Regions from separate parts of the Scytonema sp. PRP1 genome, predicted to be linked through region 1. Evidence: riboswitches for the same ligand, from Rfam matches in the RefSeq annotation. Region 1 holds a riboswitch; the other holds the start of a gene.
What was found. Region 1 has a riboswitch for cyclic di-AMP ahead of ntrB (nitrate ABC transporter permease). Riboswitches for the same ligand answer to the same signal wherever they lie in the genome.
Positions count from the first base shown of each region.

Region 2: another riboswitch for cyclic di-AMP. It lies ahead of V5G28_RS11755 (glycosyltransferase); the one in region 1 lies ahead of ntrB (nitrate ABC transporter permease).

Region 1 covers NZ_JBAHYJ020000120.1:61,649-76,978, reverse strand. Annotated here, with positions in the region: gene V5G28_RS32130 (ABC transporter ATP-binding protein) at 1-747, opposite strand, end outside; gene V5G28_RS32125 (ABC transporter substrate-binding protein) at 886-2,298, opposite strand; gene ntrB (nitrate ABC transporter permease) at 2,613-3,461, opposite strand; cyclic di-AMP (ydaO/yuaA leader) riboswitch at 3,559-3,773, opposite strand; gene V5G28_RS32115 (sensor histidine kinase) at 4,042-5,235, shown strand; gene rnc (ribonuclease III) at 5,287-5,976, opposite strand; partial or broken gene V5G28_RS32105 (Swt1 family HEPN domain-containing protein) at 6,088-6,450, opposite strand; gene V5G28_RS32100 (nuclear transport factor 2 family protein) at 7,137-7,508, shown strand; gene V5G28_RS32095 (hypothetical protein) at 7,984-8,388, opposite strand; gene V5G28_RS32090 (YciI family protein) at 8,523-8,792, opposite strand; gene pheT (phenylalanine--tRNA ligase subunit beta) at 8,897-11,335, opposite strand; gene V5G28_RS32080 (HD domain-containing protein) at 11,552-12,214, shown strand; gene V5G28_RS32075 (response regulator) at 12,409-13,833, opposite strand; gene V5G28_RS32070 (vWA domain-containing protein) at 14,451-15,125, shown strand; gene V5G28_RS32065 (PP2C family serine/threonine-protein phosphatase) at 15,177-15,330, shown strand, end outside.
Region 2 covers NZ_JBAHYJ020000059.1:67,176-82,505, reverse strand. Annotated here, with positions in the region: gene V5G28_RS11815 (ATP-binding cassette domain-containing protein) at 1-30, opposite strand, end outside; gene V5G28_RS11810 (HlyD family secretion protein) at 202-1,338, opposite strand; gene V5G28_RS11805 (hypothetical protein) at 1,316-1,522, opposite strand; gene V5G28_RS11800 (TetR/AcrR family transcriptional regulator) at 1,608-2,333, opposite strand; gene V5G28_RS11795 (M48 family metallopeptidase) at 2,704-3,465, shown strand; gene V5G28_RS11790 (amidohydrolase family protein) at 3,505-4,464, opposite strand; partial or broken gene V5G28_RS11785 (TIM-barrel domain-containing protein) at 4,855-6,144, shown strand; gene V5G28_RS36665 (TIM-barrel domain-containing protein) at 6,249-6,809, shown strand; gene V5G28_RS11780 (hypothetical protein) at 6,868-7,023, opposite strand; partial or broken gene V5G28_RS11775 (RNA-guided endonuclease InsQ/TnpB family protein) at 7,091-8,298, shown strand; gene V5G28_RS11770 (DUF5110 domain-containing protein) at 8,328-8,912, shown strand; gene V5G28_RS11765 (GlsB/YeaQ/YmgE family stress response membrane protein) at 9,506-9,775, opposite strand; cyclic di-AMP (ydaO/yuaA leader) riboswitch at 10,819-11,031, shown strand; gene V5G28_RS11760 (hypothetical protein) at 10,998-11,174, opposite strand; gene V5G28_RS11755 (glycosyltransferase) at 11,191-12,468, shown strand; gene V5G28_RS11750 (hypothetical protein) at 12,647-12,898, shown strand; gene V5G28_RS11745 (carotenoid oxygenase family protein) at 13,639-15,159, shown strand; gene V5G28_RS11740 (DUF2834 domain-containing protein) at 15,232-15,330, shown strand, end outside.

The DNA of each region.
Region 1 (15,330 bases):
GCGTGGATGAGGAAACGGTACTTCTAGTATCTCCCCAATATTAGCCGCAGGTCCATTGGTCATCATAATAATGCGATCCGACATATAAATCGCTTCATCCACATCATGGGTAACCATCATGACCGCCTGTCGGTGATTTTCCCAGATATCCAACACTTGCCGCTGCAATTTCCCCCGAGTTAGGGCATCTAACGCCCCAAAAGGTTCGTCCATCAGCAGCATTTTCGGGCGAATTGCTAATGCTCTAGCAATACCCACCCGCTGCTTCATCCCGCCAGAAATTTCCTCAGGATACTTATCAGCGGCTGCTGTTAAATTTACCATTGCCAGGTGTTCGTTCACAATGCTAATTTTTTCAGCCCGATTGGCATCTTTTAGCACTTCATCTACCGCAAGTCGGATATTTTCCCGCACAGTTAACCAAGGTAACAGCGAATAGTGTTGAAACACCATCATCCGCTCAGCCCCTGGTTTACGAATTTCTTTGCCATCTAACCGCACTAATCCAGAAGTCGCTTTTTCTAAGCCAGCGACAATCTTTAAAAGTGTCGATTTACCGCAACCAGAGTGACCAATAACAGAAATATATTCATCTTCGCCCACTGTTAAGTTGACATTATCTAAAACGACAAATTCACCCCCATCAGGTTTTGTATATGACTTGAATAAATTTTCAATCTCCAGAAATCCAGTGGTGGGAGGTGAAGCCTTATCATAGGCATCTGTTGAGAAAGAGGTAGATTTCATTTGACACTCCTGCAATGAGTCATTGGTCATTAGTCATTAGTCATTGGTCATTAGTCTTTAGTTATCAGTCATCTATATAAGACAAAAAACAAATGACAAAGGACAGTCAATACAATATGATGAACTCTGCCGAGTCCGCTAGGACATGAAGAAAGATTTAGGAGCGTTTGCCCTGATCTCAAAACTCTTGAGATACCCCACCGGATCACTGGGATCAAAAGCTTTTTTGTCGATAAATAGTTCAGCTTGTTCTAGCTTGTAATCTTCTTTTGGAGATTCAATTCCCATTTCAGCAGCAATTTCTCGGTACAAGTCAGTGCGCCAAGCTTGACGCGCCAATTCTTCAGCATTTTTGGGAATTTCTTTAATTTGTCCCCACCGAGCCGATTGAGTCATTAACCAAATACTCTGAGATTGCCACAGAAATGTTGAATGGTCATTTGGCACTTTGACAAGATTGGCAGGTTTTTCAAAAAAGATTGTTGTATCCGTCGATTTCACAAGACGTTTTTTGTCATCGAAACCGCCGTAATTGTATTCGCCAACAATTGCTGGTTTTGTTAATTTGAGTTTTGCTCCTGTAAATGACTTATTCGTGATAATCTTAGCCACTTCCTCCCGGTTTTTTGGATCACCACAATACCTACAAGCTTCTATCATTGCCTTAACCAAGGAGCGATAGGTTTTGGGATTTTCTTTGATGAAAGACTCCATGACACCTAACAGTCTGTCTGGGTGTCCTTCCCAGATTTCCCTACCCTGAGCGAAAGTAAAGCCAATTCCATCATTGCCAGTAATTGCTCGTGTATTCCAAGGTTCTGCCACCATATAACCTTGCATTGCCCCAATTCTCATGTTCACTACCATCTGTGGCGGTGGGACAATAATGATGCGAAATTCTTTGTCAGGAGCAACTCCAGCAGCAGCAGATAAGTAGCGGATAAAGTATTCATAAATTGCCGAACTGAGCACCACTGCCCAAACCCGTTGCTCGGCTGGTAATTTTTCAAAGTAATTGCGGAAATCTCGCCCAAACTCTTCCAAATTGCCGTTATAGTCTCGCCAAGGACGCAACCCAGACTGCCACATTGCCTTATTCATCGTCATGGCGTTACCGTGACGGTGAATGGTCATTGCCGCACACAAAGGTGCATGACGTGCGCCTTCTGCACCTGTTCTCGCATTCATCACCGCGCCACTTACAACAGGCGAAGCATCGAGGCGACCAAAAATAATGCCATCACGAGACGTACCCCAGCTAGCTTCACGGCTGAGGGTGACATTTAAACCATACTTGCGGAAAAACCCTTTCTCCCAGGCTACAGCAAAAGGAGCGCAGTCATTTACCGGGACATACCCCACTGTAATGTTAGGTTTTTCCAGTGTCTTGGGGTCTACCACTGGTTCCACCGCCAATGCCGCTTGTGATATTCCTTTGGGCGCACGGTTAGCATTAATCGCACAAGAAGAAAGTCCAGTAGCAAATGCCGTTGCTCCCAGTCCTTGAATAAAGTCTCGTCGCTTCCAGTTATTTGTGTTATTGTCACTCATAAAAAACCTCCTGCGGCGGCGAAATCAGTGCAAAAATTAACACGAAGGCGCAAAAGTTATGTGTTTAAGCTGTCACACATTTGATTTATGTACGGTTTTATGCAGGTAGGCTGCTAACTAAAAAGTGAGTTTTTTATTGCGTGAATTGCTTATCCCCCCCGCCCTGTGTTATTCGCTCTTTATTCCAAAAGGTCAGATTTCACCACATGAAACGGCTGTTTGAACCGTAAGGCACCCTTACTAAAAGTGGCGACACGCCAATGCGTTAACGCAATGTAACGGAACTTATACCTGTTTTGACCGTTGACAAATAGCTAATTTGTTGCCGGGCGACGAGTGACAAAAGCTTGTATTCTACCGATCGCGTAATCTAGGAATAGCCCTGTTAAGCCAATCACCAGCACGGCAAGAAAAACAGAATTCAAGTTTAGGCGACTCCATTCATCCCAAACAAAAAAGCCGATTCCAATACCGCCTGTGAGCATTTCTACAGCGACGATCACTAGCCAAGCAATTCCTAAACTAATCCGCAAACCTGTAAAAATGTAAGGCAAACTTGCGGGCCAAATGATTTTTGTAATTCTTCGCCAACGGGGCATTTCCAGAACTCGTGCCACATCTATATAATCTTTGGGAACACTGGAAACTCCCAAGGCAGTGTTAATGATTGTGGGCCACAAAGAAGTGATGAAAATCACAAATATTGCCGATGGATCTGCCAAATTAAAGATTGCCAAGGCAATAGGAAGCCATGCTAGGGGCGATACTGGCTTGAAGATTTGAATGACGGGATTAAGAACCATCAGTGCTGTTTTGGACATCCCAATCAGAAAACCAACAGGAATCGCAACAAGAGCGCCTAGCCCAAAGCCTATTAATACCCGTCGGATACTTGCTATTAATAGCCAGCCAATACCCAAATTACCTGGTCCTCTTTGGAAAAATGGGTTGAGGATGTAATCTAAATTTGCTGCCAGCGCCTCAGGAGGGGTGGGCATCAATTCATGGTTGGCAAGGGCAATAATCCACCATATAACAATCACGCCCAAAAAACCAACCAGAGGCAGCAAAAAAGCGTCCCGTACGACTACGGGTTTAGCACGTTTCCAAGCTGTTTGACCAGCAACCGCCAGAATGGCAGCTACATTCAGTTGAAATATCATTTATGACCTCAACAGACTCAAGCTCAGGTACAAGGAATCCGAGCAGTACCAGCCAAGGATACTGATGAGATCAGAACATTATAGTAATGCCGTCCCTTCAGTCTCCTCTCATTGCCTACGAAGTTAGCTGACGGGCTAGGGCTGAGAGATGCCCCTCTCTTAGAAGAAGGAAGAAACAAAAAGAAAAATACAATCATTTTTTGTTCTTGTATTTGCTCTTGACTATATTTGTTCTTCACTCTTTTTCTTCTATGAGATGCGCCCCATACTTTGGTTCCTCCGCTCCAACTTACGCTTCGGCGATTCGTTGGATTAGGCTGACTTACTCTTATTATTAAAGTAAAGGTAACATTGGTACACAGTATCGTCAAGCCACCTTAGGATATACTTTTTTAGGCTCAAAAACAAGTATCCTTCTTGAGCAAAGTCATCTATATTAAGATATATAAATATTGGCTAAAAATTATGTATTTTTATGTTGGAACATGAAATGCTTTTAAGAAACAAATGTAACACCTCTCTATCATATATAAATAATAAAATATTTTTCTCTGCTCGTATTATTATCCACCCATAAGTGATGAAAGATTTTAGCCAATTGCTGCGCGATAAAACTCAGACCATTTTAGAGCAGTGGGTGGAAGCTGTTCGTCAGGATAAAAAGATTTCCAGTACCAATAATCTATCCCGCACAGCTATTGAAAATCATCTTAGCCATGTCCTCTCGGCGCTGGCGAGTGTGCTTTCTCAATATCAAGAAGATCAAATTCAACCCTTGGTTCAGGCAAGTTTGCATCATGGTACTCTCAGGGCTGAGCAAGGTTTCGATCCAGCAGAAATTGCCCGAGAGTATCGTCTGTTGCGTGATGTCATCTTTGTTACTTTAGAGCCGGACTTAGTGCAAGCATCAGCACTAGAAGTAATGCGAGCTGTGCGTTTGATTGACATGGTGTTGGATGAGGCGATCGCCTGCTGTTTCCAAACCTACACCAAACAGCGATTAACAGAATTAGAGCAGTTGCAAAATCAGTTGAGCCTCAACAACCAGGAACTGACTCGTTTAGTGCGGGCAAATCAAGACAATTTATCGATTCTGGCACACGAACTCAAAAGCCCTTTAACTTCGATAATTGGTTATTCTGATTTGTTTTTGCGCCTCCAACGCCAACAATCCAACGAGAAAGACAGTATAACTCATTTAGAACACGTTGAACGTGTACTACGCTCTGGAAGGCTATTACTCCACCTGATTAACGATGCACTCGAGATTTCCCGCTACGATGCAGGGCAGATGAAACTACAGGCAGAACCAACCAATGTGCATGAATTAATCATAAATGTCTATGAAATGTTGCAGCCTTTAGCTGATAATAAAAATTTACAAATGGGAGTTGATTGCGATCGCGCTCCTGAAGAAGTTGTCACAGATCCGTTACGATTGCAGCAAATTGTCACAAATCTTGTTAGCAATGCGATTCGCTACACAGAGTCGGGAACTGTAAAAATTAAGTGTGAAACATTGGGCATTGACAAGTGGAGTATTGTAGTTTGTGACACTGGAATTGGGATTGAGCCAGAAGACCAAGCCCAGATATTTGAACCCTACTTTCGCATTGCTTCTGGTAGTAAGTCGTTCCTTCCTGATAGTACTGGCTTGGGCTTGGCAATAGTTTCACGGCTCGTGAAATTATTGCAAGGTGAAATTAGTTTAGTCTCCGAGATGGGAGTGGGTTCTACTTTCACAGTGAGTTTGCCGTTGAAAGTAGAAATCTGAAATTTGAAGTATGTATCCAAATTTTAAAAAATAAACAGTAAAAAAGTACCCTTACTCAGATCCTAGCCCTGATTTTTCTAGCCTAGCCAGCGCATCTTCAGCAGCCGCTTTTGCAGCATCTTTTTTACTGCGCCCCTTGCCTTCACCGTACTGTTTGTCTCCCACAAATACTTTAGAAATGAATTCTGGAGCGTGAGAAGAACCACCTACTTGAACTGTGTCATATTTGGGAGGTGTTTGGGTAATGTTGCGTTGTACCCATTCCTGAAACCGATTTCTAGAGTCCACATTTGAGCGAAACTCCACAATACTTTCAGGTACAGAATCAAATAGCGGTTCCACAACAGCACGAACTGCTTCGATATCATAATTGTTGTCTAGATAGTAAGCAGCAATGACTGCTTCAAAGGCGCTGCTGAGCAAATTGGGATTTTGGAAACCTCCTTCTAAAGTTGCTCCTTTACCCAACCGCATCCTCAAGTTTAAACCCACCTCAATTGCAAACTTTGCCAGTTGATTTTCATCTACAAGTGCAGAACGCCGACGGGTTAATTGATCTTCTTCTTTTTCCGGGTGACGACGATAGAGGTATTCGCCACTTAGAAAAGTCAGTAAAGCATCACCGAGAAACTCTAGGCGCTCGTTGTGTTCTCCTTCTTGGGGGTTTTCGTGGACATAGGAACGATGCGTCAGCGCACGGCGTAAAAGAGAACTATCCTGAAAGCTTTGTTGTTTAATGATTTCAGCCAATTTATCTCTGGGGGCTTTTTCAGTTTGCTTGGGACTGAGGATTGCTAGGACTTCTTGCTTTTGCTGTTGTGCAACATTCACCTCTGGCGCAGAGATAGCCTTGAGAAGTCGAGCGATCGTGTCGATCGCGCGATAGGTGTCCTCTGTTAAAAAGCGAGATTGATGCGCCCAAGTCTTGCTGGTTTCTATCAGTTCAGCGACTAAAGCACGTTCGGTATAACCTAGCTTTTTGCTGAATACCTGATCCCATTGCTTAATTATTAGTGTTAATAAAACAGGAATATTATTACCTAGAATGTCTTCCGCCTCTGGCTTGAAGGTTTCGTCATCAGACATATATGAAGTGGCGATTGTTAGCCAACCCTCACCATAGACTTTTTGCATCTCCCTTTTTACATAAGGGTATAAACCCTGATTTAAAAGAGTTAAACCCCTGCCAATTCGTTCGTGGTTGCTAACAGCCATCGTAGTATTGAAAGTAACATTTTTCTAAGTAATCATTTAAGGCACTTTATTAAGATGCCAGAAATTGGTACTGTCAAAGCTTGAGCCGGACAGATTTACTATTTTAACCATTGCTAATTTCATGACAAGCTTGGTTAGGGAAGTTTGGTAGATAAGAAGATTAAGCAGGAATTTTCTAAATTTAACTTGACCTATGCCTAACATCTCACCCTTTCAGCAGGTTCAAAAACGGGAATTAAGATGTTGTTAGCTGGTCAACTGGAGTTTGTCTTACTCTTGCTGACCTATTTTAGCTAGCTCCGACGGAAGCCCGACACCTCACTCCTTTTGGGGAATGATAGATGCAACGCCCTTTCTCTCGCGGACGCTACACCCGGAAAAAGTACGTTCGCCTTCGGGTACGCGAACAGAGCGGCGCTTTCTTACAATCGTATTCTTCTACGTTCACATCAACCACTAAGTGTAGAAAACCCACAGTCATAAACAAGACACAGGCTTGTGTGTGTAAGCTGTATACTAGTGATAGTCGTTTTTTTTATGTCTAATTTCAGAAACTGCTATTTTGTAAAAATAAGTTATACCAATTTTTAAAATAAATTTTAATGTTGAGATTATCTCGATGGTTATTATTAGTAATTATATTTTTTTGTATAACTTTTCATACACCTGCATATGCAGAGCAATTTATGAATCAAGAAGATATTCGTGTATTGATTGAAAAAGCTAGAGATGCATGGGTAGCTCAAGATGCTAATGCTCTTGCCCAGTTGTTTACGCCCGACGGTGAACTTATAGTGCCTGGCAAACGTTGGCAGGGGCAAGAGAAAATAAGGGAAGAAGTTACCCAATTTGCTCAGCAATCTTCAAATGTGAAAATCGATATCCAGCGGATTATTATTGAGGGAAGCCAGGCGGTAGTGGAATGGTATTACGAAGATACTGAAAAAGCATCAGGTCACCGCAATAAAGCAGACGATGTTATAGTTGTTGATTTTAAAGAAGGTCGAATTAGCCGTTGGCGTGAATATATTGACACAAAAACACCAGTTAGCATCTAGCAGTATCAAAATAGAACAGACAGAATTCTCACTTTAGTGTGACATTGAACTCCAACTGTGGAATGACTTGTTAAAAGCTTCTGGTTTGCTAATCTAATAATTGAAAATAAGTAGCACTGGATGGGGGTTATATCGCTGTGACCCATTGTTGCACATAGAAGGAGAGCGGCGTCAGATGTGCGAACAGTGCAAATAGTTGACATTGACGATGTGGAGTTTTTGTCGCTTCCTCTACTTTGTTATTACCAAGGGAAGGCTAAACCCTTCATTCAGAGCGGTCTAAGGTGATAATCGTCAGATGTTGATTGCATAGTAAGTTTGTATAACATATACAGCGCCTCAGATCAAAATTGATCTGAGGCGACTTAATTCTGAAGTAATAAACAAAACAATCCCTAGCTGTACTAGGGAAGGTATAAAATCAATCTACAATTGATGATAATTCGTAACTAAGTTGCTAGTTACAAATTACGAATTACCTTTTCTTTCTGATTGTATTGATAACTGCACCTGTTGCTGCACCTTCAGCTGCACTGCCAAGGGTATCTCTACCACCGTTGATAATACCATCGGTTACTGCGCCCGTGGCGGCACCTACTCCAACATCTTGAATGATGTTGCGATTTTGTCTTTCTCTACGAGTGCCTCTAAGACCATTAGCACCATTAACAGCAGCACCAGCACCAGCACCCTTAATAGCACCCCTTATCACATTACGTCCTCTAATGACGCCTGAGACAGCACCAACACCTGCTCCAATACCTACATCCTCAAGGATCTTATCATCAGCAGAGGCAGGTTGAGCTGGAAACAAGCTCACACCAGCTAAAGAAGCAGCCAAGAGGCTGGGCATAAATGCGCGTTTCAAAATTTTGTTCATAGTTTTACCTTCTCAAGACATTAAACGACTAGAGAAAAGTTGAAGTTGTTCCACTTTTTTTACCTTTTCTCTAGTCTAGACAACAGGAAAGTTTTTGTGGATGAAAACGTTTTCATGATTACCGTACCTTTTATTTAGAATGCCTGAATCCATTCTTTGATAGAGTATTCGGTCCAGATGCCATTTTGCCAGTAGGGATCAGCTTCAACTAACTGCCGCACAGTAGCTTCGTCTTCGGCTTCGTAAATACCAAAAACTTTAGTGACATCTTTGGTAGGACCAATAGTAATCAGCACACCGGATTCTTTCTGTTTTGCGAGTCCGTCTAGATGCGCTTGGCGGTAAGGGGCGCGTTTTTCCAGAACGTCTTCGCAGTAAGTTCCCCACAATACGTATTTAGGCATGGTTCTATGCAATTTAAAGTTCAAAAATCAAACAAAAGGAATAAGACATAAGAGAGAAGAAAGAGCAAAAAATTTCTTCATTTTTCTCTCTTCACTCTTGTGTGTTAACTCCTTAGGCTAACACCAAATTTCTCCACTAGGGCTTCGCGGACTTTGTTGTGTACTGGTTCAACTTCGGTATCGGTGAGGGTGCGATCGCTCGCCCGATAAATCAAACGGAATGCTAAACTCCGCTGTCCTTGGGGCACGTTCTCACCGCGATATTCATCAAACAATTCCACAGACTCTAGCAAATCTTTGCCTGCTTTGGTAATTGCTTTTTCAATTTCAGCAACTGTCACTTTCACAGGTGCGAAGAAAGCAAGATCTCGATCTGCCGCTGGATAAGTGGAGTAAGGCAAGAATTGCGGTACTAAAATTTCATCTTCGTCCAGATAATTCAAAAGCACATCTAGATCCAACTGGAACACGTAGACTGAATCTGGTAAGCCTTTTTCTCGTCGCAGTTGCGGGTGTAGTTGCCCAAAGATACCAAGGCTGTTACCCCGTACCCACAACGAAGCGGTACGTCCTGGGTGCAAGCGAGAATCTCTGCGATCGCTTTGGTATTCCACTTGCAAGCCGAGTTGTTGAAAGACACTTTCTAGAATACCTTTCGCTTCAAACCAAGTCATAGGTTGCTCGCGATCGCCTCTTGTCCACTTGCTGTTGGAAGTATCGCCTCCCATAATCCCAGCAATAGCTTCTGCTTCTTGCAAACCTTCTTCATGCCAGAAAATTTGCCCAATCTCAAAGCCGTTCAGCGAACCATTGCCTTGTTCTAAGTTGTATTGAAACGCATCAATCAACCCTGAGATCAAATCGGTTCGCAAAGCAGAATATTCGACAAACAACGGGTTTGCCAGGACGATTTGTCTGTCTTCCCCTGGTTTTACCAAGGAATAGTGTATTAATTCTGTCAATCCTTCCGCCCGTAGCGATGCTCGTAACTTGCGTATCAGTTCTTGCTCAAGGGGCAAATAACCTGCTTCTGACTTCTCTGGTAGGGTGTCGTAAAATTTATCGTAGCCGTAGAGACGGGCAATTTCTTCAATTAAGTCTATTTCCCTTTCTAAATCGCGGTAACGATACGGAGGTACAGAAACCGTCCACGTACGATCATCTATGGGAGTCACCTGACATCCCAGTGCTGTTAGGATGCGTTCAACATCTTCGCCTTGGATTTCACCTGTTTGCTCTCCCAAATCGACTGGTCCGAGAACCTGATTCACTCGGTCTAAACGCAGTTCAATCGAATGTGTCCAAGTCGAACGATCAGGACGGGAGTCGGCAATTTCCTGTGTGGCTATAGTTCCAAAAGCCAGTTCGCTGATCAGTGATAAAGCGCGGCGTGTGGCGACTTCCAACTCAGCGCGGTTCACTCCCCGTTCGTATCTCCCAGACGCCTCGCTTCTTAAGCCTACGCTACGGGAAGAACGGCGAATTGCCACAGAATCAAACAGCGCAGCTTCTAATACCAAGTTTTGAGTACCATCATGCACTTCGGTTTCTTCACCACCCATGACTCCCGCCAGCGCCACAGGTTTATTATTGGCGGTGATTAACAAATTTTGGGTAGATAGAGTCCGAGTTTGTCCATCGAGGGTTTTGAGAGTTTCCCCAGCATTGGCGAAGCGGACACCGATTGTCAGACGGTCACTACCAGCAACCGATTGTAGGCGATCGCGGTCAAAAGCGTGGAGCGGCTGTCCCCATTCCAACAAAACGTAGTTCGTGATATCCACGACATTATTTATCGGTCGCACTCCAGCAGCACGCAGGCGCTGTTGCAGCCACTCAGGTGATGGTGCAATTTTTACTTGGTCAATTGCTGTGCCAATGTATGCTGGGCAAGCTTGCGTATCAGAGATTTTTAAAGCTAGAGGAAACGTTTCTAGAGACGTACCATGCGTCTGTTCACCTGGTTCGGGAAGCGTTAGCTTTCCCCCTGTCAGGGCTGCGACTTCCCGCGCTATGCCAACCATACTCAAGGCGTCAGCACGGTTAGCAGTCGCAGTCACGTCTAAAATGACATCATCTAAACCCAACAGTGGACGGACATCGCTACCAACTTGCAGGTTCTCTTGCGTAAAAATATGAATTCCGTCAACATCGCTAGGTAAACCCAGTTCCTTAAGCGAACAAATCATCCCCTGAGACGGAACACCTCGTAGTTTCGCAGGTTTGATTTTTAAATCAATGTTTGGTAAGTAAGTACCTACGGTTGCTACTGGAACATAGAGATCTGCCCGGACATTGGAAGCACCACAGACAATATTTAAAGTTTCACCCGTGGCGATATCGACTTGGCAAACACTCAACTTGTCAGCGTTGGGGTGGGGTTGGCGTTCAAGCACTTTCCCCACAACAACGCCCGCAGCCCAAGTGCGGCGATCTTCAATATCTTCCACCTCAAACCCAGCTAATGTCAGTGTTTCTGCTAGTTCTTCTGGGCTAAGTTTCAACTCCACTAGTTCTTGCAACCATTTCAGTGAAATACGCATGTCAAGTGTTGCCTTGTCTGAAATCTAAGCGAAATAATAATGCACAGACTATTCTAGAACTATTCCATCAAATTCCTCACGCATTGGCACAAGGTCTTTATTTGCAGACACCAAGCTTGCGACGGTACTTAAGCAAAAAATCAGAACTATGGGTACCAAGGCAACAGCCACTTCTTTTAGGCACTCAAAATCCAACAATCGTAAAGGGAGGGGCTGGTGGTAAAGTTATTCTGTATAAGTAACAGCAAATGCTTGTCCCCTATAGGTTTTTATAGTTCACTTGAAATCATGCACACAAAAGCGGCTTTACCTATTACTCTTTTAGACGGCAAGCAAACTTTGCCTATTATTGAAGCTTATTTTGAGTTTAATCATCTTAAGCATCTGTATCGTCAAGGTTGGTTAAAGCACGGTATTGAGCCAAAGTATTGTGAAAGTGTTGCCGAACACTCGTTTTGTGTTGCGCTATTAGCTTTATTTTTAGCTGATGAATATCACCTTGAGTTAGACACAACCAAGGTTATTCGTATGGCTTTAATACACGATTTGGGAGAAATATATGCAGGGGATTTTACTCCAAAAGATGCAATTGAACCAAATCAAAAATATCAATTAGAAAAGCAGTCTATTGTTCAAGTACTAAGTAAACTTCCTCATGGATTAGAGTGGATTGATTTATGGGAAGAATACGAAAAAGGGCAATCTGCTGAATCACAGTTTGTTCGCCAACTAGATCGATTAGAAATGGCTTTACAAGCAAGTGTATACGAACACCTTGGGCTAGGCAATTTATCAGTATTTTTTGAAAGTGCTAATCAGGCTTTGTCAGCACAACAACTCAAATCTATATCCAGAGAACTAGAAGACTTAAGGGATTAAACTCTTAACGAGTCAGCACAAGAGTTTGGTCTTAACAAGCGTGTCATTTGGCTATAACTAATTGAAATATAAAAATCGAATTTAAAGTTACAAAATAGAATATATTTACGCAATAAGATTAGGATAGAAAGCGTTTTCTTACATCCTAATTCAAGTTTTTTTTAAAGATTGACTATTAACTAATCACTCAATCATCAAGCCAAATGCATAAACACCATTTTCAGTAAATCTGCGCGAGAAAAAGGCTTAGTTAAATATCCAGATGCCCCGACAAATCTTGCTTTTACTCTGTCAATAAATCCCTTGTTTCCCGTTACCATGATTATGGGAGTTTTTTTGAACATTGAATTATTTCGGACAATCCGGCATAATTCATAACCATCTATGCCTTCCATATTCAAATCTAGTAAAATTAGGTCTGGCTTATGCCGAATAATCGACATAACTGCTTTCAGTGGGTCGTTGATCGTCACTACAGAAAAATTTTCATCTTCTAAAAAGCGGCTAATTTCTTTAAGGATGGTGGGGCTATCATCTACAGAAACAACTGTATAGATTTTCCGATGACTTGAATGAGCAGGAATTTCTGTATCATGTCCCGAGTTTCCATTATTATTAAATTTAGATGTTGCTAATTCTTGAACTTCTTCTTTTTGAGGAGAAATCGGCGTTGGTCGCTGATGAGTAACTCTGTTCTCTGTAGAGATAGGATTATCCTTGGAGATAGTGGTACTTGATGCTACTGCAGAATCAACTAATTTAGTATTAGCTGATTGGGCGACATAAGTAGAAGCTTGTTCTAAATCTGGAAATGTCTTTGGTAATTTATCAAAGGGAGGGTCTGGTTCATGCAATAATATTGTGCCATTTAAAATATGAGGGTATAATATTCTAGCCAGTTGGACTTCGTCTTGATTCATAATCACTGACAGATGCCGCAGACTAAAACCCTTCATCCACTCAGTTAACTGAGGGTCTATTCCTGATAAATTCTTTGGACTGTTTGTGGTTTTAATTAACAAATATGGACGCTGATAAGGAGAAGAAATTTGGGGACCTAATGACTGCCAATTCTGCAACTTTTGTTGGCAGCGTTCCACAATTTTTTCTACATCCAGCTTGCAAATGGTTGGAACTCGATAATGAGAATCTTTTAATGTAAAAGTTCCATGCTTAATTAAAAGATATGGCTCAAGCACTTCTTTGACCAATTCTTGGATCAGCACAGCTGCTTGTGTAGAATGTAGGTATCGTTCACTAACTAACCAGCAAATAGCTTGGTACTCAGGAGGGAGTGGAGGGGGAATTGACTGTTCTCTGGTATGATTTTTATGTTCAACTGACTGACTTTTTGCGTCTGGTTCAAACATCAAACGTAATTGAACACGAACTTCAGGGATGATGTTAGGAACATGATGGCTCAGGCGACGCAAATGACGTTCAAGTCGGTCAAAGGGTTCGACTGAATGGGTTGCATAAGTTATTCTCCCCTGTTCTAAATAAATTGACCAGGAAACGGAGTTGCTAAGGACTTGTAAACAAGTACTCTCAGAACAATTAGATAGGTGTCTCAATAAACTGAGGGGACGTAGTTTGGTGAATGTGCCAAAATTATTCATTTCTTTAGAGATTTACTGGAAAATAAGACCGATTGTTTGAATTTTCTTTCTTATCGGTAAATAAGGTATTTCGTTTACCTCGATATTTCCCTATAAAGAAATATTCTTAGAATCTGATATTGTATACATATATTACAAGCTGTAGAGGTAACATTATAGCTAGTATGTTACATTTTCCCGTAACATAGCTAACGAAAGATTGTTTCAAGTTATTTCAATTTTAATTAATCAAGCAACGTAACAAAGGTCTAGCTATCGTACTGATTTTATGAACTCTAGTTAATTGCTTTTATCTAAAATCCTACCTTTCTACATCGAATCTTTAAAATTTTGTGTCAACTGACGTACTAATTTATTGTATTCTATACGTGTTATGTATAAAATTTGCTTGTATTTTGCGGTAGCCAATGCCGACTCCTAGTTGGTTCAGTTTTACAGGGATATGTCTCTGGTAAGATTTCAGAAATTTGTAAAAAAATTAGCAGCAAAATTTTGTTTAACAAATAGTAAACTATCTAGGATTAAACAACTTACATATAGTTTCGTTGGTGCTATAAACTATATACTTTGAGGAAAAGGAAAGCTTGGCTTTGGACTATAACATAACACGAAAAGTTATGCCTGATACATTAAAACTTGATGAAGTAGTGGAGTTTGCGGAAAACCCAGAACCGCGTTGTCCTTGTGTACTTCTCCTAGATACATCTGGCTCAATGCAAGGTATGCCAATAGATTCATTGAATCAGGGGTTGCAGACTTTCAAGGAAGAATTAACGAAAAATTCCTTGGCAGCAAGGAGGGTGGAAGTAGCAATAGTTACTTTTGATAGTCATGTAAATGTAGTACAGGACTTTGTGACTGCTGACCAATTCAGTCCGCCGATACTGACAGCACAAGGACTGACTACGATGGGTGCTGGAATTCATAAAGCTTTGGATCTGCTCCAAGACCGCAAAGCTCAGTATCGCACTAACGGCATTGCTTACTATCGTCCTTGGGTGTTCATGATTACTGATGGTGAGCCGCAAGGCGAGTTTGAAGATGTTGTAGAGCAAGCAGCGCGGCGTTTGCACGCAGACGAAGCGAGTAAGCGTGTGGCATTTTTTACTGTAGGAGTAGACAATGCGAACATGACACGCTTAAGTCAAATAGCTGTACGTACACCTTTGAGACTCGAAGGGCTGAATTTTGTTGAAATGTTTGTTTGGCTGTCAGCTAGTATGTCAGCTGTTTCTCATTCCAAGGTAGAGGAACAGGTGGCGCTACCGCCAATTGGTTGGGGTTCTGTTTAGTAATGATATGGCGCAATGCTCATCCCAAGAGCAGCAACGGAAGACTATCATATGAACACTTCTAGACAGATACCTCATTGGCGGGTAGTAGCCGCATCGGTCTGTGGTACGAGCCACTTAAAGAACAAGCAGTTGTGTCAGGATGCTCACCACTGGCAGATTTTGCCAGATAATATTTTGGTTGTTGCTGCGGCAGATGGAGCTG
Region 2 (15,330 bases), on a different contig from region 1:
TGGAGTGTTTGTCTGGAGCGTTGCTGTCATAATTTTATGAAGCACTAACTATAGCGGTTTGCAACCTGGAGTAAGGTAGAGAAAGAAATAATGAACCACAGATGGACACAGATGGACACAGATAAATAATTACTTTATTCAATTGAATTGCGTTGTATATGAGAGGCAAGATGCCTGTCCCACAGGACGCAGAGGAGAGAATTATTGTTTGGATTTCCACGGGAGGGAAAACTGAGTAGAAGCACGTTTTTGCTGCGTTTCTGGTACAAGGATTCGACCATCTGCGGGCATTCCCGGTTTTGCTAAACCTTGGGAATTTTTCAGGGTAAGTTCTACTCCAAATACTTGTGTTACCCTGTCTTTTTTGAAATAAGTATTCTCCGGGGTGTAACTCGCTTTGGGGTCTATGCGCGTGACTGTTGCTTGTAGCGGTTGCTTAGGAAATGTATCTAAGTACACTAAACTAGACTGACCAATTCTGACTTTGCCGATTTCTCCTTCGGGGATGAAGCCACGCAGATAAAGATTGTCAAGATTGATTATTGTTAACAGTGGCGCACCCGCTGCAACGACTTCGCCTGGTTCTACAGAACGGGTGATGACATTACCAGCTAAGGGGCTTTTAATAACTAAGTAATTTAAGTTTGCTTGAGTTTGCGCTTGTGTCGCTTGGGCATCGCGGACTTCCTGCTGGGAGACTGATATATCGGTACGAGCCTGGGCGATTTGTTTTTCAACTTGTAATGCCGCAGCGGCGCGAATTGCTGGATTGCTGAGAGTGGCTTGGGCTTGGGTTAGGGTTCCTTGCGCTGACTGAACCTGCTGCTGGGCAGCAGCAACGCGAGCAAGAGCAACACCCAATGCAGCATTATCCTCATCCCGTCGCTGGGCTGACACAGCACCTTCGGCATACAAGGAACTGGTGCGTCGTTGTTTTACCTGTGCCAGTTTCAAGTTTGCCTGAGCCTCTAGTAACTGCGATCGCGCAGCTGCTAAAGCGTTCTCTGCCTGCACGACTCGACCTTTACTTTCTTGATTCGCCTGTTGGGTGGTAAGATTAGCTTGTTGTAGCTGTGCTTGGAGTACTGGTAGCTGCTGGCGGGCGCGTTCTAACCTCTCCTGCGCCGCACGTACGCGGGCAGCAGCTCCTTGTAGTTGGGCACGCAATTCGGAATCGTCTATTTGCACTAACAGTTGACCTGGCTTAACCATATCTCCTTCCCTGACGGCTACGTTGGCAATTCGACCACCGATTTTGGCAGATACATCGGTTTCATAGCCTTCAATACGTCCACTTAAAAACAGACCATCAGGCTCAGGCTGATAAAAAGAATACACGATAAACTCCGTATCCGACCCCAGCTAGGAGGGCGATCGCCCCCAAAATCAGCACTGGTTTAGGAATGCGTCGTCGCGGCTTCTGCGGTGACGGCTGGGGCTTGGAGGGTTGCTTTAGGTCGTTCTCAACAATGTTGGGAGCCTGTTTAGAGTCATGGGTAGGGTTGGGCTGCGTTTGTGTCATAACGACTCCGTGGGTAGTGATGAACTCCTAGAAACTTCAAGTTGATTGATTGATTAATCAACTTTGCTCTAAAAAAAATTTGGCTTTAAGCTTGGTTGTAGCCGTTTTCATTTAAGTCAAACACACCTTGCGGCAGAGAATGTGGTATTACATCTGCGGTAGTAGCAAACTGTCTGTATGAATCCTGATCAGAGATTAAAACCATGCCTTGCAGGAAAACCTCGACAGCAGTTGCTACCATCGTATCAGAGCTAATCTGTTGAGCATCGGGTTGTTGGAATACTTCACGTGTGAGGATATACGCAATAAATGGACCCACAAAACAGCGAGCTGCTGCTGCTGGGTTCATAGGTTTCATGACTCCTAGTGACATTTGCTTTGCCAGATAGCGAGTTAAGAAAGAAATAGAACGACTCGGTCCAATTTTGTTAATTATCTCGGCAACTGCAGGCTGCCGAAACGCTTCACCCAACAGCAGCTTCATCAGCGCGATCGATGTCGGGTTTTCCGATACTTTGAGAAAGGCTTTACCAAAAATGGTGAGGGCATCCTGCGGTGGTTTGCTCATGATGTCCTCCTCACTGTGGATCAGCAATTGCAGCACTGGAAGGCGTTGCTCAAGCACTTGCTCAAACAAGTCGCTTTTATCCTTAAAGTAGTGATATATCAAGCCAGGTGAGCCAATCCCCGCTGCTGCTGCAATATCTTTGTTGGTCGCCTTCTCGAAGCCTTTGCTAGCAAAGACTTGTAATGCACCGTCAATAATCTGCTGTCGCCGCCCTTCAAAGTCTTGTTCGTCGCGTGGAGGCATAACATCCTTGATTGATTGGTCAATCAAAAAGATAACATGATTAATTATGGGTGTATATGCAAATGAAAAAAACCTTAGCATATAATAATATTAAGTACCCTAAGTATTACCTAAAAAGAGTTTGATAGACCAATAATTGTGGAAATATAGCATCGTTCTAAAGAAGGATTTTGGGAGCGGTGCTGTCTGCAACTCAAATTCTTCCTTTGTGGTGGCTTTTTTGGTCGAAATGTTGGTCTAAGCTAAACATGACAGGTAGATTGAGCAAAATCTCACTCAAACAGATTTAATAAACCGCGATATTTAAAGTTGTTGCTTTAAAAAAAACACCATCAAAGCTTTCTTTCTGTATATTTTTTTACTTTTAACTATGAAATCTCGCTTTTCTAAATTGCGTAAAAGTCTTGCCTTCTTTCTTGCTGGCTTAGGTACTGCTGTAGGTGTGGGATTAGTGACTCCTACGCCAGTGGGTGCAGTTCCCTGGGCTGAGTTACTTTTTAATGGCGTTCAGCTGTTGCAACTGTCTAATTTGTCAACACAGCAAAAAGTCGAACTGGGTAGCCAGATTCACCAACAGGTACGCAGTAATTATAGACTCGGCACCAATGATAATGTTACCCGCGTGGGTCAAAGGTTAGCTCAAGCGAGTGACTGTTCTCAAACTCCTTTTAAATTTTATGTAGTTCAAGACCGAAACATTAATGCCTTCGCAACGACAGGCGGCTACGTTTACGTGCACACAGGGTTGCTTAATGCGGTAGATAATGAAGACCAATTAGCGGCGGTTATGGGTCACGAAATAGGTCACATTTGCAACGACGACGTCATCAAGAAGCTCAGACAAGCGCAACTCGCTCAAGGTGCAGCCTCTGTGGCTGGTTTAGACAGAAGTACTGTGGCTGCCGCAGCTTATAAACTAGCTGTAGACCTACCTAATAGCCGGGATGCTGAATACAACGCTGATGATAAAGGACTGCGGTATATGCAAAGGGCTGGTTATAACCCTAATGCCATGCCTGCATTTTTAAGCAAATTGGTAAAGCAGTCTTCTTCACCGTCGTTTTTAAGTAGCCACCCAGGAGCGCGAGAGCGGATTTCTGTTTTACAAAGAAAAATTGCCGCTGGTCGGTAAAGGATGCAAGAAACCTGGGTTGTCTATAAACCCGGGTTTCTAAGTTTCAGTCCGCAACCGAGGAAAAACTTTTAGAGCGTTGTCGCGTTCAATCAATTGCCTATCATCGTTATTAAAGCCGTCATAAGCAGCCAGTTCTTGAATGCTTTTCTCAATGAAATGCTCTTGCATATAGGGGTAGTCGCTGCCAAACAGAATTTGCGTTGGCTCAACCAATTCTTGCAGGGAACGCAAAGCGTGAGGTGTTGCTGATATTGCCGTATCGTAATAAAGCCGCTTGAGATAAGCGATCGCTCCTTGCGGGGCGCGTTCTCCCAATTCCGGTATGATTTCTGGGGCAATTGCAAATCGTTGAGCCAGGTAAGGCACCGTACCGCCAGCATGCGACACAATAATTGAGATGTCTGGATAACGCTCTAGCGTTCCGTTGTAAATTAAATTTGCTACCGCCCGTGTCGTGTCAAAGACAAACTCGACTATAAAAGGAGGTAGCTTGAGCTTTGGTACATCGCTTCCCGGCGGTGTTGTTGGGTGGAGCAAGACTGTTGCCTTTCTACGGTGAAGTTCGGCAAAAACCTCATCAAACGCCGAATCTCCCAAATACTGGTCGCCGTAGCTTGCAAGCAAAATTACACCATCAAGTTTTAGTGTGTCCAGCGCATAGCTTATTTCTTCCAACGCCGCGTCCACATCAGGCAAAGGCAACAGCGCCAAAGCGCCAAAACGTCGCGGGTTGTCGCTGATCAAGCGGGCAGAAATCTCGTTGCAGCGCCGCGCCAAATCACGGGCAAAATTAATATCACCGAAGTAGACGCCAGGTGACGAAATAGAGGTTATGGCGGTGGCAATACCTTGATTGTCCATCAGGGCAAGTGCAGCGTCTAGGCTCCAAGTAGGTAAAGATGCGCCACCAGAATTACTGGCACCTATACTGTCAAGCGCCTGAACGTATTCCTTTGGTAAGATGTGATGGTGAACGTCGATGCGGTATGGTTCCATTACCTTTTTGTCGTCTATGATTGACGCAGCAAATGCTCTATTACATTTCAAAGTAATAGCTCAAGTCGAAAGTCTCTTCTTCCTCTAGGTCGAGACAGTTAAGCAGAACTATTTTTAATTACCGTATTTTCTAACAATTGAGAACTTAAACTACAGCATAAATTGACTTTGTCTTCTTGTTGAGAAGATTTTATATTTTCGTAGTTGGTTAGATAATTATATTTCTTGAAGTCGTACTTATAAAAAAAGTAGAGAAAAGAAATCATCCCCAAGATTGATGAGCAATCAGAGAAGAATTTGCCAATAATTATAAAACTAGATTCGTCCCTTTTTGAATTCATTCACTAAGTCAAAAATTTTGACTTTCACGTAGAAAAAGTCAAAACTTCTATGGATAGATTTAAGCAAATTCAATTAAAACTAAAGTATTTTTGGGGTTCATTATTTTACTTAAAGTACTTGCCCCATGCCATCTTGTATACTCGCAAGCGAGACAGACTAGAACGTGAATTTTCCAAGCCTTCAACTGAGAAAGGTTTTGACAAACCAGGAAAACTCATCCGCGCTGAACCTGCTGCTAGAGGTGCTAATTTCTATTTTGAACTTGCAGAATTGGAAGTTTACTTTATAACTGAAGATTTAGTTAGAGTTAATTGGAAACCTGGGATACCTCCAATTCCTTATGCTATTGCCCGTAAAGATTTGCAGGAAGTAGAAACCAAATTGCAAGAGACAGAGGAAGGTTTCTCTGTATTCAGCCACAAATTAAAAGTCGTTATTAAAGAAGATGGTAGCCTGAAATCCAGTGATTCTTCAGGACAAATCCTACGGGAAGAAATGCCACCTCAACGTAAAAGCGAGGGGTGGCTTCATCAAGCACGACTACGGCAAGAAGAACACATTTATGGATTAGGAGAACGGGCTTCTTCTCTGAATTTGCGTGCAGCTAAAGACGAGAAGCAACAACCTAAAACTTATCGGATGTGGAACTATGATGCTGCTGGCAAATATAGTCCGGGATCAGACCCAATGTATATCTGCATTCCGGTGTATTTGGGTCTACACTCTTGTGGAAGTTACTTAATTTTCTATGAAAATTCTTTTGAAGCTGATTTTACCTTTGCTGAAACTGCTGTAGCCGACTTTCAAGGGGGATCGCTGCGTTATTACTTTACTTATGGTTCGCCCGCGCAACTCTTGGAACGCTACACTGAGTTAACTGGGCGAGCTTTCCTACCTCCCCGCTGGGCACTAGGCTACCACCAATCTAAATGGGGATATCGTACAGAAGAAAAAGTCCGAGAAGAAGCAAAGGGGTTTCAGTCTCACAACCTGCCTTTGAGTGCTATTCACTTAGATATTGACTGTCAAGTTGGAAACCGCGCTTTCACTATTGACCCAGAACGTTTTCCTAAATTGGCAAGTTTTACGCAAGAACTCAAGGAGCTTGGGGTACAATTTATTGCCATTCTCAACCCAGGAATTAAGTATAGTCGCAACAGTAACTTATTTCTGGAAGGTCAAATACTAGATGGGTTTTGCAAACTTCCCAATGATAAACTCGTTGTTGCACCTGTTTGGCCCGGTTGGTCGGTTTTCCCAGATTTTACTAACCCAAAAGTTCGTAGGTGGTGGAGTCGCCAATATCAATACCTGCTCGATGTGGGTGTGGCGGGTTTTTGGCATGATATGAATGAGCCTGCGGCTTTTATTACTTCAGGCGATTGCCCAAGGGGCAGTGCGCTCCGCGCAATCGCTCGCTTCCCAAAGTCACACAACATTGTATGGAAGGCAGAGGCGGTGACCATCGTGAGGGGCATAATGTTTACGGGTTGCTGCAAGCTGAGGCGGCGTATGAAAGTCTTTGTCAGTACTCAGCCGACAGACGCCCCTTTATTGTTTCCCGTGCTGGTTGGGCAGGACTTCAGCGTTATGCTTGGACTTGGACGGGCGATGTTGAGTGTACCTGGGCTGCGTTGCGAACCACAATGGCAACAGTGGTAGGTTTAGGGCTTTCTGGCATTCCCTACAGCGGTCCAGATATCGGTGGTTTCCAGGGTAATCCCGGTGGTGAACTTTACCTACGCTGGTTCCAGATGGCAACCTTTTTCACGTTCTACCGCACTCACTCTTCTAACAACGTAGAACACCGCACGCCTTGGACTTATGGGGAACCTTACTTAAGTATCATTCGGCAATTCTTAGAACTGCGCTACCAACTGCTTCCCTACTTCTACACCTTATCTTGGGAAGCGACACAAAAAGGTTATCCTCCTGTGCGTCCAGTGTTTTGGGGTACGATTGATGAACCTGCACTTTGGGGTGTAGAGGATGCTTTCTTATAAGAAGGTAGGTTGAAAACCCCGCGCTTTTAAGCCGGGGATGAAAACGACGACGCAGGGTTTACCCTGCCGTGATATTTTTCTTAGGCTGAGGCAAAGTTTTTATATAGTCTCGTAGTACTTCAGCCATTGATATCTGTTTATCTTCAGCATAATCTTGCAACTTACTGTATTCTAGTTGCGATAAATAAAACTGCATTTTTTTCTCTCTAGCCACTTGTTATCTACTCCTATACAAGTTAGTATAAGGAGTATATCATAGAGTACAAGGAGGTGATAACGCAGTGCTGGTATTAGAGTACAAAGCAGTGGTGAGCAAGAATCAAGAGCGTTCAATTAATGAAGCCATTAGAACGGTTCAATTCATTAGGAACAAAGCCATTCGTTTTTGGATGGACTCGCCAAAAGATGCGAAAGTAAATCGTATAGCTTTAAACAATTACTCTACAGCAGTGCGAAAAGAGTTTAAGTTTGTGGAAGAATTAAACTCAATGGCTTGCCAAGCTTCCACTGAAAGAGCCTGGTACGCAATTGATAGATTCTATGCAAATTGTAAGTGTAACAAGCCTGGTAAAAAGGGTTTTCCAAAATTCCAAAAAGATAATCGCTCAGTTGAATACAAGACAAGCGGTTGGGCTTTGCATCCAACAAAACGCCGTATCACCTTTACAGATAAAAAAGGTATTGGTGAAATTAAGTTGTTGGGTAAATGGGATATTCACACTTACCCAGTCAAATCAATTAAGCGTGTCCGAATTGTTAAGCGTGCTGATGGGTACTACGTTCAATTTTCTATTGATGTTGATACCCACAAAGAATCTAGATCTGCTGATGGTGAGGTAGGTCTTGATGTCGGACTTGAGTTTTTCTACTCTGACTCGAACGGGCATCATGAAGAAAATCCTAAGTTTCTCCGTAAGGCAGAAAAGGAAATTAAGCACGCTCAACGGCAGATTTACAAAAAGGAAAAAGGTAAAAACCAACGACGCAAAGCAAGGCAACGATATGCACGGAAGCATTTAAGAGTAAGTAGGCAACGGAATGAACACGCTAAGAAACTAGCGCGTAACGTATGCAAGGCTAACGCTTTAGTCGCCTATGTAGACGCGAAGCGGCGTGCCGCAGGCTAGATTTGAATGTTAAAGGCATGGTAAAGAATCATTGTTTAGCTAAGTCCATCAATGATGTGGCTTGGACTCTTTTTCGTCGTTGGTTAGAATATTTTGCCGTTAAGTTCAGTACTACAGTTGTAGCCGTTAATCCTAGAATGACTTCTCAAAAGTGTTCGGATTGTGGCGCAATTGTGAAAAAATCTCTCTCAACTCGTACCCATAAATGTGATTGTGGTTGCGAACTACAAAGAGATACCAATGCAGCAATAAATATTCTGAATCTTGCAAGAGCTAGGGATGGGCAGTCCCGAAGTAACGCTACAGGAGTCGCGACCACTACGCTACTTGGGGCAACCCTGGTAGAGCAAGCCGCAACGTAGAATGTAGAATCCCCTGGTTTTCCGAGCAAATGAGCGACAGCGAAATTTGCTCAACCACGGGAGTGTCAATAGGTGATGCGTTACTAGTTTGTCCAATTGTTGAGGAAGGAGGGCGTTCTCGACAAGTCACCTTACCGAAAGGACGTTGGTATAATTTCTGGGATGATGGTGTTATCGAAGGTGAGCAGCAAGTGAGTTTAGAAGCACCGTTAGAAAGAATTCCCTTGCTGGTGAGAGCAGGGAGTATGATTCCAATGGAGCAAGGTAACGAACTCATGCTCCATATTTATCCACCTGTAGAGGGAAGCAGCATTTCCTCTCTCTACTCTGATGCAAATGATGGGTATGGAGAATCGCGACTCGATAAGTTTCGCATCTTGCGATCCGAAAATAATCTAGAAATAACTTGGGAAGAACAGGGAAATTATCCTTTCCCATACGCAGGTGTGAAACTGCATCTGCATGGTATGAAGTTACAGCAAGCTTGGGTGGATGATGCAGAGGTTGCTTGTCAGGAGCAAATTATCGAGTGCGATCGCCTGCGGCGCTGCGCTCTGCGCCATCGCTTTCATAAGCTTCGCATTCAGGGAGAGTTTGCTGACATTCTACCTTGATGATGAATTCCCCTGAATTAAGAGTGCGATTGTAAAAAAAATCTGTCAACAACTAGGGGTGTAAGGGAATGGGGGGATAGGGGTGTCTCCGAAGTGAAAGGTTACGGGGCTTGAACCCACTACCAATACTAGACGACCAAATTTTTAATTTGGTCGGGGCTTGAACCCTTCTGTTCTGGGGGTAGGGTGCACCAAAAAGAAAATCTTCACCCCGGACTGCAACCCCTACACCCCTTTTTGGTCAGAAATAAAAAACCTCTGCTAATGCAGAGGTGATCATGACTATAATTCTGATATTTTGCACCTACCCCTAGAAACCACGGTTCACCAAAAAGCGTAGAAAGCAAGTTACATTTTATTATGGACTTTTTATTGAAAATCAAGCACTTTGTGCTTAGTACTTACTGCTTAAATAACGTTCGATTTTTCAGGTGCAAGATGTGAAAACTGCCAATCATGATGCTGTTATCCAACTGTTAGAACAACAAAGCTAAGCTAAAGCACCTTTAATTTGCTTGCTTTAAATTTTCTCAAATTATTCTGGGGCGGGCTGTCCGATCCCCCAGATAATGCAAGCTTTTTTGCGTAACAGCTTAGTACACTCTTCGAGCTAGCTTATAGTACAAGAAAATAGCAATCATTGCACCCAATACAGCAACGAACAAACCGGGAATACTAAAACTTGCTGCAGTTAACGTGAAGCTTCCGGTTTCTAAAAGGTTAACCAAAGTTCCTCCAAGGATAGCACCAACAATTCCCAGGAACATTGTGCCAAGAATGCCGCCTCCTTGGTAGCCAGGATAGATCGCCTTTGCAATAGCACCTGCAAGTAAACCCAACACGACCCAAGCTAGAATGCTCATTGTTTTACTCCCCGCAGCGATATTGAACGATGTAAAGCGTTTAAAGTACTTAAAACAACTTTTATCTTGCTTCTAATTTACTCGCATCCGTCGGCTTAACATAACTGTCTAGAGAAAGAAGGGCGCTCTTGCTCAAGTTAGATTAGACAATAAAGGATAGCTGCCTCAAAAGACAAAAAGACAATGCACTCAGTCAAGAAACGACATGGCTCCTCTTTCGTGACTCTCATAATCTTTTTCTTTTTTTGGCAAATAAAGTCATGTCCTTTTTTAACAAATTACAAAGGACACAGACTAAAGAAAAATCAGAGAAAATTACAGATTATTTAGTTTTACTATATCTCACGTAAAAAAATGAGTTATTTAACCTAAATTAACTTTAAAGATTTCACGTTAATACTAAAAAAATGTTTCTTAATGAATTTTCATATAAGCAGATTTATATCTAACTACTCTCTTATCTCATGTTATTTGAATTCCATGCCATCTTATTTAAATACTATTTCAACGAAATGCCTTGCTACAAATTGATGTTTCTATATATTAATTGATAAAAAAGGATGCCTTGCTACAAATTGATGTTTCTATATATATTAATTGATAAAAAGGGATGCCTTGCTACAATTGATGTTTCTATATATTAATTGATAAAAAAGGATGTCTTGCTACAAATTGATGTTTCTATATATATTAATTGATAAAAAGGGATGCCTTGCTACAATTGATGTTTCTATATATATTAATTGATAAAAAAATCTATGTTTAGATAAATTTATGTTTAATCGTAGCTTTTTTTCTTTAATCAACGTATAATCATGATAACGTTTATGGTAGAAACGCAATATAACCCTAATTTTTCAGCAGGCGAGTATAGCCAAATAATGTTGTTCAGTGTTTGCATAACTTGCAATGGAACATATTGAAGCGCATTTGTGCTTGTAGCTAGTAGGAGTCACCCGTAAAAAAGGTTGACTTAAATCACCTTACAGGTTAAATTCTTAACAAATCTACATCAGTCTGCCTAATCCACGGATTGCCCCAAACATTTAGTTATGTCGGGGTAATTTTGGAGCGGAGGAACCAAGTTTGGGGCTAATCTCACAAAAGAGGAAAGAATGAAAAATGAAAGAATGAAAAAAGACAAAATTACTCTAGTTTTTTCTTCTGTCTTTTTTTTTCTTCTTTTCTCTCCCACAGAAGGACATCTCTCAGTCCTAGCCCGTCAGCTAACTTCGTCGGCATTGGGAGGAGACTGAACGAGCAGCATTCTTACGAGTAATGCCTTGTTCTCGTCAGTGTCCTTGGCTGGTATCTGTGCGCTTCGTTGTACCTGCCCTCGATCTTGAGAAAAGGGTTCTAGTACCTTCTCTTTTGGTAGCTGAGGCAGGAATATTGCCATATGGTGAAGTTCAACTATGTTACCGACCAAAAAACATCGCATCGCTCTGATTTCTGTTGATGGAGACCCGGCTGCAGAAATTGGACAGGAAGAGGCTGGGGGACAAAATGTCTATGTGCGTCAAGTAGGTTTTGCCCTTGCTGAGCAAGGTTGGCAGGTGGATATGTTCACTCGCCGAAGTAGCCGTGAGCAAGCTGCCATTGTGCAACATAGACCATTATGTCGCACTATCCGCTTGAAGGCTGGACCTGCGGCGTTTATAGGGCGATATGACTTATTCGACCATATGCCTGAATTCATCGCAGAGTTCAAAGCATTCCAGCAGGAGCAAGGATTTCAGTACCCTCTGATTCATACCAACTACTGGTTGTCCTCTTGGGTGGGTATGGAACTGAAAAAGCAGCAACCGTTGATTCAGTTGCATACTTACCACTCTTTGGGAGTAGTCAAGTACAGTGCTATTTCTGATATCCCAGCAATTGGTAGCAAGCGACTAGCCGTTGAAAAAGCCTGTCTGGAAACTGTGGATCGAGTCGTTGCAACAAGTCCTCAAGAACAGGAACATATGCGAAGACTCGTTTCCACCCAAGGGCAAATAGAAGTGATTCCTTGTGGGACTGATATCGATAAGTTTGGGTCAATTCAAAGGTCTGCAGCACGGCAAGAATTAGGAATTGCACCTGATGCCAAGATGGTTCTCTACGTCGGTCGTTTTGATCGGCGCAAGGGAATTGAGACACTCGTGCGAGCTATTGCAAAGTCGAGTTTGCGCTGTTCAGATAACCTACAACTCGTTATTGGAGGTGGCTATCGTCCAGGTCACAGCGATGGGAACGAGCGCGATCGCATCGCCGGGATCGTGGCTGAACTCGGATTGGAAGATTGCACAACCTTTCCAGGTCGCCTTGATGATTCTGTTCTCCCCTTGTACTATGCAGCCGCAGATGTGTGTGTTGTACCAAGTCACTACGAACCTTTTGGTTTAGTTGCGATTGAAGCAATGGCAAGTCGGACTCCAGTCGTGGCTAGTGATGTTGGGGGGTTACAGTTTACAGTCGTACCTGAAGTGACTGGGTTACTTGTTCCCCCTAAAGATGAAGCCGCTTTTGCCGATGCTATTGACCGCATTGTGATCAATCCAACTTGGCGAGATCAATTAGGTGAGGCTGGTCGCCAACGTGTAGAAATCGCTTTCAGTTGGCATAGTGTGGCATCCCGGTTGACTCAGATCTACACACATCTACTGGCTCAAACCATGCCCTCAATAGAGAGCAAAGCTCAAGTTGCAGCTTAATTTCTACAGCTTTAACAGTGTTGTGTGTAGGGGCAAGAACAACCTTGCACTCATACCAAGTGCTGATTGGAAAATGCTCCGGACTTAGCACTAAAATGCAGCACTAGTAAAAAGAGTAATTCTGTCTAATGGCTATGCCGAGTGACAGAAACGCGCACAAACAGCAAAAAACAAGCCAATGAATCTCTTACATCAGGGAGTTATGAATATGCTGAATATCGGAGATTACGTACGGCATCAAATGACAGGACAGATAGGTCAAGTCATCGGTTATGGACATCAAATACTGCAGGGAGTCTATCTAACGACCCTAAAAGTACGAGCCAGCAACAGTCACTTAATTGATAATCAAAGCAGATTTATTGAGGATGTGTATTCTGAATGGGTGGTAGCAGAACCAGCAGAAAGCGGGGTGGTACTGCAAGCTTGAGACTTATTTAATTGAGCGCTGAGAACAAATCAGATTCTCCAACCCTCCCTTTTAAAGGAGTTAGGAGGAGCATCTAAGATTTGTTGAAACAATATGACTAGCTGCTGTCTTAGCAGCATAGTCAAGATAGAGGGGAAAGTCTACTGGGCTTTGCCCCTTCTATTTATATGGTTGCAATTTACAAAAAATTACAAATTTCCTAAGCCTTCAGACACAAAATATATTAGCCCGCAGTATCTCATATCATGTCCGCTCAATGACCAACAAATCCTGGAAAACCCCCTCCCCCTATCCCCAGAGGGGATCCCGAGTCCCCCGTAAAGCTACGCTTCACGTCCCCTCCCCGCTTGCGGGGAGGGGTTAGGGGTGGGGTTCTGTAATTATGGGTAATTTGGCGGACATCATATCAAATTAGAAATAACTTGATAAACCTAACCAGAGAAAGACGATCAACAGTCTTTAATCTTCATAGCATCTATGTAACTTAACTTTAACCAGGATTAATTAATCTGGAAACTTAAAGCTCATCACATCTCCAATTGCCAAAAGACCCAGTGGTTACAGGCGGGAGATGTGATAGGTCTATGTAGATACAGGCATTTGTACATAAGGAAAGAAAACATTATGCGGCTGAATCTGACTTTGTTTTGGGTAACTTTATCCTTCGTCATCGTGGGAGCAATTATGCTGCTTCTCCAACCCGCTATTGATTTTCACTAAATAGAGTTGACTTTTGGCTGATGCAAACAATTCCATCCCAACAAAATACATCCTCCTGTGAATCTAAACCCTACAAGTTGGAAGACTGGCAGGGAGCTAATTGCTCACTCAATCAAGAGTATGACTATTGGATTGAGGATGTTGAGGGAGAAATTCCAACCAATCTAAACGGTACACTGTTTCGCAACGGTCCTGGTCTACTAGATATCTTCGGTCGGGAGATTCATCACCCTTTCGATGGAGATGGTATGATTTGTGCGATCGCCTTCTCCAACGGATGCGCTCATTTCCGCAATCGCTTTGTTCGTACAGAAGGCTACTGTGCAGAACAGAAAGCAGGTAGGATGGTCTACCGGGGTGTGTTTGGAACCGAAAAACCAGGAGGCTGGTTGGCAAACGCCTTTGACTTAAGAAAGAAGAACGTTGCCAACACCAATATCATCTACTGGGGCGAAAAACTGCTAGCCCTGTGGGAGGCTTCGCATCCCTATCGTCTTGATCCCAACACGTTAGAAACTTTGGGGATCGAAACGCTGGACGGCGTTCTGCACAAAGACTCGCCCTTTGCTGCTCATCCGATGATAGATCCTGGTGATGAAAATCGGGAACCCCGTCTAGTCACTTTCGCCATCAAACCTGGTCCGATCACAACTATCAGTGTCTATGAGTTGAACCAGGCTGGTAAAGTTGTACAACAACACGATCATCGAATTCCAGGCTTTGCCTTCATCCACGATTTTGCGATTACGCCAAACTATTGCCTGTTCTTTCAAAATCCAGTTTCCTTTAATCCCCTACCATATCTGCTTGGCTTTCGGGGAGCAGCGGAGTGCATTAAGTTTCACAGGCGTAGCCCGACTAAAATTTGGCTCATCCCTCGCGATCCCTCTCAAGAAGTTCAAGTTATCGAAACAGACCCCTGTTTTGTTTTCCACCATGCCAACGCTTTTGAGCAGGGCGACGAATTGATTGTTGACTCAGTTTGCTATGAAACTTTTCCAGGCATTGACCACAATCTGAATTACCAGGAAATTGACTTTGATGCTCGACCTCCTGCACAGCTGTGGCGTTTTCACCTCAACTTGAAAACGAAAACAGCACAACGAGATTTACTTGTTGAGCGTTCGTGTGAGTTTCCGTTTATTCATCCTGATCGGATTGGTAAACCACATCAGTGCATATTCTTAGCAGCTGCTCACCAACCACAAGGCGATGCACCCCAGCAAGCGATTATTAAAGTTGATCCCGAATACGGTGAACAAGAATTTTGGAGTGCTGCACCTAAAGGTTTCCTTGGGGAACCTGTGTTTGTACCTCGACCAGGCAGTACTCAAGAAGATGATGGGTGGGTGCTGACATTGGTCTATGATGCAGATCACAATCGAACTGATGTCGTTATTTTGGACGGAACTTGTTTGGAAAAAGGGGCGATTGCCTTCGGCACTGGGCTTTGCCCAATCGCTCGTCTGCACTTAAAGCACCACATTCCTTATGGATTGCATGGCAGCTTCACAAACGAAAGAATGAAGTATGAAGAATAAAAAAACTATACTTTATTTATTCTTCTCATTTTTACCTTCGTCTCATACTTCACAATTCAAGCTTTAGAAGTTATGGGTAGAAAAGCCGTTTTGTTGATCATCTGGATAGGATTTGTCGCCTACACTATATGGTTGGCTCCACTCGATCAATCAGACACATGGTCTTTAGGA